DNA from 2 places in the Aeromonas sp. FDAARGOS 1416 genome. Region 2 is predicted to be linked to the other one. Evidence: riboswitches for the same ligand, from Rfam matches in the RefSeq annotation. Region 2 holds a riboswitch; the other holds the start of a gene.
The links. Region 2 has a riboswitch for cyclic di-GMP ahead of I6L46_RS12145 (glycosyl hydrolase family 18 protein). Riboswitches for the same ligand answer to the same signal wherever they lie in the genome.

Region 1 (6,047 bases), 450 kb from region 2:
TAGCGATCCTCTGCCTCATGGTCCCAGTAGGTTCTGTGGGTGTAGTCCAGATAAACAGTCAGCGCCTTGGCTGCATCCTCCGCCCAGAAGGTCTTGTTGGCGGTGATGGTGTAGAGCTCCTTGTCACCCCAGGTATTGTAATCATCGCTCGAGGTCGTAGTGTTGTTCTCCAACCGCTCCTTGTTATTGAGGAACTGCGACATGGTCATGAAGTCATGTTGGGAGAAGCGATAACCTGCAAAGGTGATCGAGCTGTTGTATTCATCAAACTGCTTGGCGTAGTTCACCCGTACCGACTGGCCAATCTTGGTCGACAGGCCCGGCAACTTGGCGATGGACTGGGTCAGGTCGGCGGAAATAGCGCCGAAGGCATAGAGATCACGACCGATACCCAATCCCATGGAGTTGTATTCACCCGCAATCAGGCTGCCGCCGTACAGCGACCAGGAGTTCGCCACCCCCCAGGAGAAATCACCGGTCACAAAGGCAGGGCCGTGCACATCGTGCACCGAATCCGTCTGTTCGGAAGGCGCACCAACCGCCAGGTTGTATCGAACATAGCCAGGGCGTGTCAGGTAGGGAACAGTTGCCGTGTCTACCTGGAACGAATTGACACTGCCATCTTGCTCCTCTACCCGTACATCGAGACGGCCGCGCACCGAGCTGTCCAGCCCCTGGATGCGAAACGGGCCCGCCGGCACGTTGGTTTCATAGATGATCCGGCCGGACTGGGAGATGGTGACCTTGGCGTTGGTCTTGGCAATACCGCTCACTTCCGGCGCATAACCCTGCAGACTAGGCGGCAGCATGCGCTCGTCATTGGCTAGGTTGACGCCGGTATAGCGGAAACCATCGATTAACTGGGAGTTGAGCTGCTGCTCACCCACTGTCAGCTTGGCGGCCATGTTCGGCAGCGGACGATAGGCATAGATACGGTTCAACTCGGTCGATGTCCGCTCATTGTCGCCCCAGTAAGAGCTGGCCTGATAGTCACCCCGCAGACGCCAAGCGCCGTAGTTGAACCCCAGCGTACCATAGCTGCTGATGTTGCGATTGGAGTAACCATCGCCTTCGTTGACTTGGGCGTTAATGTTGTAATCAAGCATCATCCCCGGGATCCCTTCATCCCATTGTTCGGGCGGAATCCAGTTGGGATCGCTGTACTTCATCCACGCCTGAGGGATGGCAATGCGCAGCAAGCCGTTACCGATATCGTTCGAGATCACTACGCCGTCCAGCGCCAGCAGGTTGGCACACTGGCCATCGTGCCAGGTACCGATCTTGGCGATGGCCTCGTCGGTCAGCGCCAGCTTGGGGATCACATCTTGCGGCAGGCAGGCCACCCCGCCCTTTCCCTTGCCAGTATCGTTCTCGTAGAAAGGGATTTTCTGCAGAGGCAGCTTGTTCTTGTTGACCTCGACCTCGAGGTAGTAGTCGCCGGGCAGGATGTAGCCTTCGTCGGCAAACTGGGAGAGGTCGATCTTGGTCCGATCATCCAGATCGAGCGCATCAATATTAAACTCCGTTTCTGCCCATGCGTGATTTGCTACCGCCATCAGGCCGGACACGCATAGCATAAAAGTCATTTTTGAATAATGTTTTTTTCTCACAGAGTCTGATGTTGAAACGCTCATATTTTCACTCTAGGAATTGCATAAAGGTCTCACGTAATGAGGTATCTACACTAAGCAATTGGTTTGCTTACATATAATTGAGTTCTAACAGCGTCGTACTGTCTTGGAAAAACAGCTGACTGCTCATGAGCCCCAAATTGAATTCCAGATCACTGTTGACGATATCCGAGACAATAAAGCGCTCGCCGGACACCTTGTGATATTGGCCGTTATTGAGAATGCCCAGCTCATCGCTCATGGCACCACGCACGGACATGGAAATAAAAGGCAGTGATGCCACCGTTGCCCCGTCAACCTGACAACCGCTGATTTTCAGCGTGCCCAGTTGCTGAGCCTGCAATGGAATACTGCGCAGCACCTCCAGCGTACAGCCCGATTCGGCTAGTCCATCCGTGAGTTCGTTGGCGTGGACTGATCCCGCCATCATCACCAGTTGCAGCACCATGGCCGCCATCATTGAAGTTTTCATGATTAGGGTTCGATGTGAGGAAACAGAATGTGTGAAGTTGTGGTGGCTCGCACCACCACAACCCTTGTCACACGTTAAGGCACTCTATTACTCGTAGGAGAGAGTAAAGTTGGTCACTGCAGTGAAAGCACCGGCTTTCAGCGGGTTGGTGTCTTGGCTTGCATAGCCTTTCAGCACGGCGCTAAAGGGCAACTCGTTGTCACCGTTGACCAGGCCGAAGGCGGCAGTCGGGGTACCCAGTACGATCGGAGCACCGCCCGGAGCGGTCATCTTGATACCGGCACCCGCGGCGTCACCACCACCGATCACCAGCAGGCTGGGGTCTACCGGGTCTTTGGCACCACTGAAGGTCACCTTGACGGCATCTTCCTTGTCAGAGATTTCACAGTTCAGCAGCTTGATGCTGAACGGCTTGGAGCTGGACTCACCACCGTTGGCCAGCTCTTTGGTGCTGATCTGGCCCATTTCAACTACCTGGTCAACAGACTCAGGGGCTACAGAGCAAGGGGCGTTGATGATTTCACCGTTAAAAGTGACTTTACCGGAACCGGCACCACCAGCAGCAAAAGCGGAGCCGCACATCAGCATGGAACCAACACCCATAGCAACCAGAATCTTATTAGCTTTCATTCGTTTATACCTACATTAACGTGTGTTGTACTGCATCACTCCAATCATGCTGGAGTCACGATATTAAGTGATGCCGCGATATACTGCACAGCAACTGTTGGCGCTCGTCTCTCATTAAGCCGATGAGAAGTCATGCCAATAATAAACTGTGCCTCTTCAGGTTTATTTAAATAAGCAAAAGCAGCACACCGCATCAGGGGTAGTTCCCGCTACACCTCAACTGCACAACTACATACGTCCTTGTCGTCTGTGCAGAAAGCCGCATTCCGCTTTTGCTTGACGAACAAATTAACGACTCGTTTGATGCACATCAAATACATTTTGATTTGTATAAATTTTTTTATAAACACCTAAAAAACAACGACTTAAACCAACAATGAAACATAAAACGATATCATGAAATAAATAAAGTTCATATAAAGGGCATCTGTTGCAATATTGTCAGACTATGAATTTAAAGTCGCACACAAAATTTCAACAAGAACACAACAAAGATAATCTATCTATTTTTGACAATAGTTATCAACCACTTCATAAACCGCCCCCTAAAGAGGTAATCAGGTAATCAGGTAATCAGGTAATCAGGTAATCAGGTAATCAGGTAATCAGGTAATCAGGTAATCAGGTAATCAGGTAATCAGGTAATCAGGTAATCAGGTAATCAGGTAATCAGGTAATCAGGTAATCAGGTAATCAGGTAATCAGGTAATCAGGTAATCAGGTAATCAGGTAATCAGGTAATCAGGTAATCAAATTATTGGCAGCCCACACATAAATATACATCTACTACATTACATATTAATCATAGATATGACGCGCTAATATAGAGACTTGTCCGCAATATTCACAGGCATGATTTGAGATAAAAAATAAATATACGTTATTAATTATGCAGACTAACTGTGATCCATCTCTCATGATTTTTAAGCCGATTGATTTCTCAAAGTGGAGTGTTATCATCTAGACATAGAGTAAAGGGCAAACCGATCGAAAGGTCGGGACGCAAAGCCACCGGTCTAAGGGTTTTGATACCTAAGACAGCGGAGCTGCCATCTGAGAAGAGTGATGTTATTGCCGATTTATGGCATTACTCTTTGATTGCGTTGCCCTTTTCGTACAACACCTGTGACGAAAAGGACATAGATATGAAAGCTCAACACACCGCCTCCCGTTTAGTTCGCAAGACAGTTTTCTCTGTATGCACCTCCTTGCTGCTTGGTACCGCCTTGTTGCCATCCACAGCTTCTGCGGCTGATGGCTCAGTGACGTTTACTGGCACTATCTATGAATCTCCATGTGATTTTTCTGACAGCAGCGTGACCTGCTATTCAGGCATGAACAAGCAAACCATGCCTTTGGCTCACTTGCAGCAAGCCGGTCAAATCAGCTCAATTAGCAGCACTATCAGCTACAAAGTGACCAATGCCAGCAACATGGCGATCGTGACTGTCAGCTATCTCTGATGACTCATCTGTAGTGACGCTGAAATTGGCGCGAAACAGATGAGCAGGTGGTGTTGAAAGCAACTCTTATCAGGTCGCCTGTGCTACCCATACAGGCGGCCAATATCTTTTCATCCCGCCTCCTCACGAACAAATAGCTGGCTTTGCTGATTGAGTCACCAGTCATCATGCGCCCAGATAATGTGGCTTAAGCCACAGGGACATCTCGCTTTTCCTGGTCATTTGCTGCATGTCTCGTGTTGATTAAATGAGATCTGACACGCACTTTACACAACTAACAACTTCTTCAATAAAGTCGCATGTGAGCCCTCACTACGGCAGCAGGAGTTCAAAAACAGCAAGCATATAAATCAACGCTATATCATTGATTTATATGTCATTTAAAAAATCATTGATATTCTTTTGAGTCCCTGTAAATTGCCTTGCGATTACTCGCAAGACAATACACAAACAAGAACAAAGGGATAAAAATGAACCGTTCAGGTACCGGGTGGCTGCTGCTGGCAGGCCCCCTGCTTTTGGCTACATCCTCGGCGCAAGCCAACTACTCCCCAAATGACTGGCGACAGTATCAGCTGACTGGCGAATCGAGCCGGCAACTGGCCGCTCGCATCACCGAGATCACCTACGAGCTCAAGGCGCGTAGCAGCAATGCTCCTTACCAGCAGCTTAGGGTCTACCGTCGCTTCGACTGGCAGAGCAGCGATCTCGTCGCACTGGCCGAGCAGCAGTGTGGCGAGCCGCAGCTCAAGGTAGATGCAGGCTGGCAGATCCGCTTCGTGCGCTGTGAAGATCGGATTCCGGCGGGCAAGCTCATTCCCGCCAGCAGTTATGACTTCGGTTATGGCCTCAAGCAGGGTCGCTGGGAGCAGCTGGCGGGCACGCCGACCGCCCAGCGACAGGATCGTCTGCCGCTGCCGCAAGCCATCATCCTGGGTCAGAGCGAAAGGGAGCTGGATCGCTGCGAACTCAACGCACAAGGCCGCTGCGCAGAGCCGGAGTGGCACTATCAGCCGCAGGATTGGCAGCAGTTGCAGGTACTTGAAGAGACCCCGAGTGAGCGGGATGGCCGGTTGGAGCAGATCTTCTTCCGTCTGCAACCGGTGGCAGGCAGTCAGGCTGCCGCTCAGGTCAGCGAGATCCATGTCTGGCGCCGTTATCAGTGGCAGCTGGATCAGCTCACGCCTCAGCAGGAGTGTGATGAGCCGCAGGAGCGCAAGGAGGGGAGCAACACCATCCGCTATCGCATCTGTCGTCAGGTGATCCCCGCTGGCAGCGAGGTGCAGGTAACGCTGCAAGATAGCGGCTACCAATACCCTGTCGCTGGCGGCGAGTGGCAACCCCTGCCAGAGAGCAAAGAGTGGCAGGAGAGTCGGGTGCTCAATCGCCCCATCGTGCTAGACAGCAAAGAGGAGCAGCTGGAGTGTCGTCGCGCCAACGGTCGTCTCTGCTCCGAGCCAGAGCAACCCGATGTGGATCTGCTCGACAGCGATGCCGCCAAACTGGTGGCCGACGTGAGCGGCCAGAACAGCCCTGCCTGGCAGGCGAATTACGGCCACGATGACGCCAAGCTGATGGCGGTGGTGCGCGGGATGCGTGCCCTGCTGGCAGCCAACCAGCCGACCCATCCGGCAATGGACAAGCTGCTCTACTATGTGCGCGCCCACAACTACCACGGCGGCATCAAGCAGGAGAGCGATCAGGTTGCCCGCGCACTGGCTGGCGTCATGATTGACCTGCTCAACCACCCCTTGCTGCTGGGCGCAGAACCGCAGGATCAGGCCGGAACCGTGCTGGAAGCGTGGAGCGTGGCCGCCCAGGGGCAGCTGGGACAGGAAGCCTTCCGCCAGA
Region 2 (6,047 bases):
ACTGGTTGGAGAGCGGGAAGTCGTTGGGGTTGCCCGCATCCTTCATCGAGGTGGGGTATTCGTAGTCGATATCGACCCCGTCAAAGCCGTACTGGCGGATAAAGCTCACCGCCGAGTCAGCCAGGGTGTTGATACCGGCAGTATTGACCGAGCAATCGCCCTTGGTGGTGGCGGTGTAGAAGCCGCGGGTATCGGCCCAGCCCCCGACCGAGATGAGGGTCTTCACGTCCGGATACTGCTTCTTGTACTTCGACAGCAGGTTGAAGTGGCCCTTGTAGGCGAATTCAGGATCCATCTCGGCACCCGGCACACCATCCCAGGTCATCTTGGTGGCTGCATCGTCCACCTTGATGGTGTGGCTCTGCTCATCCACCGCCGCGAAGGCATAGTTGATATGGGTGATCTTGTTCCATGGAATATCGCTCACCAGATAGGCGGGCAGGCCGTTCTTGCCAGTGCGCCAGGAGGTGAAGTAGCCGATGACCCGGCGAGCATGGTCATCCCCCATGCACTCGTAACCATCCGGACGATAGATCTGGCGAATGTCACAAGAGAGGTTGCCACCGGTGGGCGGCAGCGCGGCCTCCTCGACATTGACGGTCACTGCCGCCGACTCGCCGCTCAGATTGCTCTTGTCAGTGGCCACCAGCTTGAGGGCGGCACTGCCTTTGACATCCGGCGTCCAGTTCACCTGCCAGGGGGCAGTAGTGTCTTCACCAATCTTCTTGCCATCGACATAGAGCTCGACTTTGGCCACATCGTTGTTGGCATCTGTGACGTTGCCACTCACCGCCACGCTGCGACCCAGGGTCACCTTGGCGCCGCTGCCCGGGCTGCTAATGCTCACCTTGGGCGCCTCTGACGCGACCACGGCGGCGACGTTGAAGCTCGAATCCGCCTCGCTCAGCACCTTGCTATCTTTATCCAGCGCGCGAGCCTTGAGGGTATGGGCCCCCACTCCGGCGGCGCTCCAACTGGCACTCCAGGGCGAGGCGCTCGCCATGGCGACCAGCGTGCCGTCGACAAGATATTCCACCCGGGCCAAGGCTGTCACTGGGCCACTCAGGGCCACTGCCAGCGCCACGCTGGCTCCTTCATTAAAACTGGCACCAGCAGCCGGTGAGCTGACTGCCACACCGAGCGCAGGAGGGGGCACCTCGCCACCATAGGGCTTCCAGGCATCGGCCCAGACTACACCTACCCCCGGCTCATAGTGATAGGGGGATGCCCCGCACCAGCCTGAATAGGGAAATTCTTTGCATTCATAGAGGGTACCGACGTTGCTGACGATATCGCCAGCCTTGTAGGCAGTACCGGATTTATAGGCGGGATAAGCGGCCTGAGCCCAGGCGGGCGCAGCCGCAAGGGCGACCAGCATGGCAAGCCTGCTGGGTCTGAAGAGCTGTTGCATATTGTTATCTTCCTTGTTTTGTCTTGGCATTGGTCACCAAGGCAAAGAACAATCGCAACCTGCATGATGGGCGCAGACAACTGGCAATGGACCTGCCACAAAAACCACCCCTCACCCAGGGAAACCCCGCTATCTGGATCCACGATCGAGACCGGAAGCATTGCGCCCCGGCATCACTGCCGGTTTGCCCTTTACCTGGGTTCCGTGAGGAACGAACCCAGTATAGGAAGGCGACAAGATCCCCTCAATCTTTATTCTCAAAGAGAATTATCCCCTGCCACGAAAGCGTCATGATCACAGAGTTAAAGTTGATTGAATTATCAAAAAAATCATATCGTTACTGGGATCATAAAAACGCTTTCCCGCACCTTCCCAGATTCATTTAATGTGCGTTGGCTCACTGGTATGACATGCCAGAAATGTGACAATGCGCGCCCTTGGTCAACGAGCCAAGGCTATGGAATCACTGGCAAAAATAAAAAAGGAACACCTATGAAAGGTACTCGTACCCTGCTGTCGCTGGCCGTGGGGCTGGCACTTGCATCCTCAGGCGCCCATGCGGCATTTGTCTGCCCGTCCGATCCGGCTCAACTCACTCCCATCCCGACCATTCAGGGCACAGGCTCCGCCAGCGCGCTGGCCACCCAGACCGTGACCGACAAGAACGGCAATGTGACCGGTAAAATCAGCACGGGCACCTTCAACGTTCGCGGTATCGTGACGACGCTGGGCCAAAGCCTGACCAAGGGTTTCTATCTGACTGACCCGGTGGGAGATGGCAATCCGGCCACCTCTGATGGCATCTTTGTATATCTGAACGACAAAGACTTCGCGACCAAATATAAAGACATCAAACCGGGGGCTGAACTCTGCCTCGAAGCCAAGGTCGAGGAGTACTACGGCGGCACCCAGCTCAAGCCCACCTTCGAATCCAGCAAAGCCCGCCTGCAAGTCACCGCACAAGGGCTGAATGTGCCGACCAGCGTACTGCAGGTCAATGAAGGGGAGACGCTGGCGCAGGCACTCAATCGCCACGAAGGGATGCGGGTACGTCTCGACAGCAGCAGTGACCTGCACCTGACCCGCAACTACGGCTTCGACTACAAGGTCTATCGCAACAACGTAGAGTTGGCCCACAAAACCCCGCTGATCAAACCGACCCAACTTCATGTTGCCAACAGTGCGGACGCTGTCGCACTAGCCACCAGAAATGGCAGCAACCGTCTGGTAGTCGAGTCTGATTACAAAGCGCCGGATGGCGTACTGCCCTGGTTCCCTGGCTGGGATGCCGATCAGGGTTATCTGCGCATCGGTGATCAACTGACCGGGCTGGAGGGGGTGATCGTATACAACAAGGATGCCTTCCGTCTGGTGGTACCGAGCGATATCACCCTGACTACCGGCGCCCTGCTGCGCAGCCCTGAAGAGGATCGTCAAGACGCGCCGGCTCGCCTCGCTGGCAGCGATCTGCGGATCGGCAGCTTCAACGTACTCAACTACTTCACCAGTCACTCCAGCATCGGCGGCGCACTCAATATCCTGTGCAAGGATCAGGCGGATGCCGACAACGCCAAAGGTTGCAACCGGGGGGCCAAGAGCCAGCCCGAGTTCGAGAAGCAGCGCACCAAGATCGTCAATGCCATTACCGCAATGGATGCCGATCTGCTCGGCCTGATGGAGATGGAAAACAACGGCTTCGAGGATAACTCGGCCCTCCACAATCTGGTGACTCGCCTCAACGAACAGCAGAAGGATGCGAGCAAACACTACGCCTATGTGCGTCTGCCGGTCACTGCCCTTACCGATGGCAAGTTCTTCGGCGGGGACGCCATCATGGTGGCGATGATCTACCGCCCTGCCCTGCTCACCCCCAGCGGGGATGCCAGCGTCATCAAGCTGCCGGAGCAGCGCTACACCACAGGTGGTGTGGCCAAGACAGCCGGTCAGCGCGACTCGCTGGTTCAGACCTTCACCCTCGCCAAGAGCAAGGAACCGCTGACGCTGGTGGTCAACCACCTCAAATCCAAGGGGTCAGGCTGCTACGAAAATGGCGATGGCAAGACAGAACCGGCCGACCTGCAGGGCAAGTGCACCGAGTTCCGGGTCTCTGCCGCCAAGGTGCTGGGTGAGGCGGTCAGCAAACTGCCGGGCCAGGTGCTGCTGGTTGGCGACTTCAACTCCTACGCCAAGGAAGATCCGATCCGGGTGCTGACCGACTACAACCCGGCCACCAGCGAGCGGAAGATCGTATCGGCCTCTCACACCTTTATCGGTGATCACTCCTATGAACAGCTCGGTCGCGAAGTGACTCGCAGCTACGGCCTGATCGATCTCAACGTCAAATTCAACAAGGAGAAAGCCATCTCCTACAGCTACGACGGGGAGCTGGGCACCCTGGACTACGCCCTCGCCAACCCGGCGCTGGCCAGCAAGGTGGCAGGTGTCGCCGACTGGCACATCAACTCCTTCGAGAGCTCCCTGTTCGAATACGGCAGCCAGTACACCGGCACATTGCTCAAGTCTGACAACCCCTTCAGTGCCTCCGACCATGATCCCATCATCGTCGACCTGAGACTGGAGAGCGATGCCACCAAACCGGACACCTCCTCAGGCGGTGGTGCGCTGGGACTCGGCCTGCTAGCCCTGTTGCCACTGGCCTGGCGACGTCGCCGTTAACCACAGGCGCATTTGAATAGTGCAAGCAAAGCCCGCGGCTCTCGCGGGCTTTTTCATTCAGGTCATTGGATTTACAAATGAAAGGCGCGGACGTATGGAGAAAATAAATGATGGATGTCTAGTCCTGAAATAGGTTTACACACTTTCAATTAGCATTTCTCTACTCAGAACCCCCTATGTACCGCATCGGGGGTTCTGTATTTCAACGCATGATGCGGCCGCTCCGCGTTGTAAATATCCACCGCTTCACGCACCATTTCCCGCGCTTGCGTCAAATCCTGCGGGCTTTGCAACAATAACTCTCCTTTCAAAATCCCGTTCACCCGCTCCGCCAACGCATTCTGGTAACAGTCATACCCATCCGTCATCGAGCATTTCACCCCGTACCGTTCATGTAGTGACTGATACAACCCCGAGCAATACTGCACGCCGCGGTCCGAATGATGGATGAGTTCACCGCCGCCACGGCGTTGCTTCAGCGCTTTCTTGAACGCCATCGCCACCGATTCGGCATGCATTCCTTCGTGTACGTGATGGCCCACTATCTTGCGTGAGTACGCATCCGTCACCAGGCTCAGGTACAGCGGCCCGCTCCTGGCTGGCAGATAGGTGATATCAGCAACCCAGACCTGCTCCGGGGCCACCGGTGTGACCTGCTCTGGCCCCGCCTTGAGCAAGTTGGGATGACGGTAGAAACGGTGAAAACTGTGGGTGGTCTTGTGATACGCCCGTCTGGGTGGCACCAGCAGGCGGTGCTCGGTCAATATCCGAAACAGCCTGTCCCGCCCGACCTTGAGCCCGTCATCATCCTGACCCTGCAGCAGATAATGCAGCTTGCGAGTGCCCACCCGCGGTTGTCGCAGTCGAACCTGACGCACGAAGCGCACCACCTGCAATCCCTGTGCATGGCGCTCGTCGGCGACCCGATTGCGCTTGTAGTAGGCCTGCCGGCTTATCCCCAGAAACAGGCAAGCCCTGACAATGGTCAGTCTCTCGACTTGCCGCTGCGAGAGGACTTGCCGGGTCGCTTTTTTACGATGGAGACGCCGTAGTCATTCTTCAGTACATCGACGACGGCCTCAAAGAACTGAGCCTTCTGACTCATCAACGCCAGCTGTTGCTCGAGTTCCTTGATGCGCTGTTCGGGCGTCTGGTTGTCGGGGTCAGGCATGGTGATGCTCCTGCCGGCGCGCACAGAAGCCCCCTGGCTCCAATCTTGCCGACCATGTTTACGCAACCATACCAGAACGGTGGAGCGGCCCTGAATGCCATAACGCACCTGAGCCTGTTTGTAGGTGAGCTCGCCTTTTTCAATCTGTTCGACCAGTGCCAGTTTAAAAGTCAGCGAGTAATCGCGCTGTGTCCGTTTCACACCTTGTCCCATCGGGTTCTCCATTTATTGGGGGGGAAAGGTGTAAACCATATTCAGGACGGGACAGGAGAAAACAATAAGGCCACCGCGATGCGGTGGCCTTTTTGTTTCTTGTAACAAGAATTTGGTGGAGCTACGCGGGATCGAACCGCGGACCTCTTGCATGCCATGCAAGCGCTCTCCCAGCTGAGCTATAACCCCGATTTGTGTGAATGACCGGCAGTCACTCTGAATTTGGTGGAGCTACGCGGGATCGAACCGCGGACCTCTTGCATGCCATGCAAGCGCTCTCCCAGCTGAGCTATAACCCCAAATTCGGCACTGAATGAATGGTTCTGGCGGCCATTCATCCTAAATAATGGTGGAGCTACGCGGGATCGAACCGCGGACCTCTTGCATGCCATGCAAGCGCTCTCCCAGCTGAGCTATAACCCCACAAAGGTCGGCTTGGGTGATACACACCGCACTGCCCTGGGTACTTCATGTCAATCAGGAACCTGGTGGAGCTACGCGGGATCGAACCGCGGACCTCTTGCATGCCATGCAAGCGCTCTCCCAGCTGAGCTATAACCCCTTTGATTCCAGATT

Region 1: it holds a riboswitch for cyclic di-GMP, as region 2 does, so the genes downstream of both, I6L46_RS14270 (hypothetical protein) here and I6L46_RS12145 (glycosyl hydrolase family 18 protein) in region 2, are expected to answer to the same signal.

Annotation. Positions count from the first base shown of each region.
Region 1 covers NZ_CP077301.1:3,176,491-3,182,537, forward strand. Annotated here, with positions in the region: gene I6L46_RS14255 (fimbria/pilus outer membrane usher protein) at 1-1,634, opposite strand, end outside; gene I6L46_RS14260 (hypothetical protein) at 1,702-2,091, opposite strand; gene I6L46_RS14265 (fimbrial protein) at 2,191-2,733, opposite strand; cyclic di-GMP riboswitch class I at 3,701-3,787, shown strand; gene I6L46_RS14270 (hypothetical protein) at 3,879-4,196, shown strand; gene I6L46_RS14275 (collagenase) at 4,667-6,047, shown strand, end outside.
Region 2 covers NZ_CP077301.1:2,722,964-2,729,010, forward strand. Annotated here, with positions in the region: gene I6L46_RS12145 (glycosyl hydrolase family 18 protein) at 1-1,378, opposite strand, end outside; cyclic di-GMP riboswitch class I at 1,528-1,610, opposite strand; gene I6L46_RS12150 (ExeM/NucH family extracellular endonuclease) at 1,904-4,087, shown strand; one part of gene I6L46_RS12155 (IS3 family transposase) at 4,252-5,123, opposite strand; one part of gene I6L46_RS12155 (IS3 family transposase) at 5,123-5,471, opposite strand; tRNA gene I6L46_RS12160 (tRNA-Ala) at 5,585-5,660, opposite strand; tRNA gene I6L46_RS12165 (tRNA-Ala) at 5,695-5,770, opposite strand; tRNA gene I6L46_RS12170 (tRNA-Ala) at 5,819-5,894, opposite strand; tRNA gene I6L46_RS12175 (tRNA-Ala) at 5,958-6,033, opposite strand.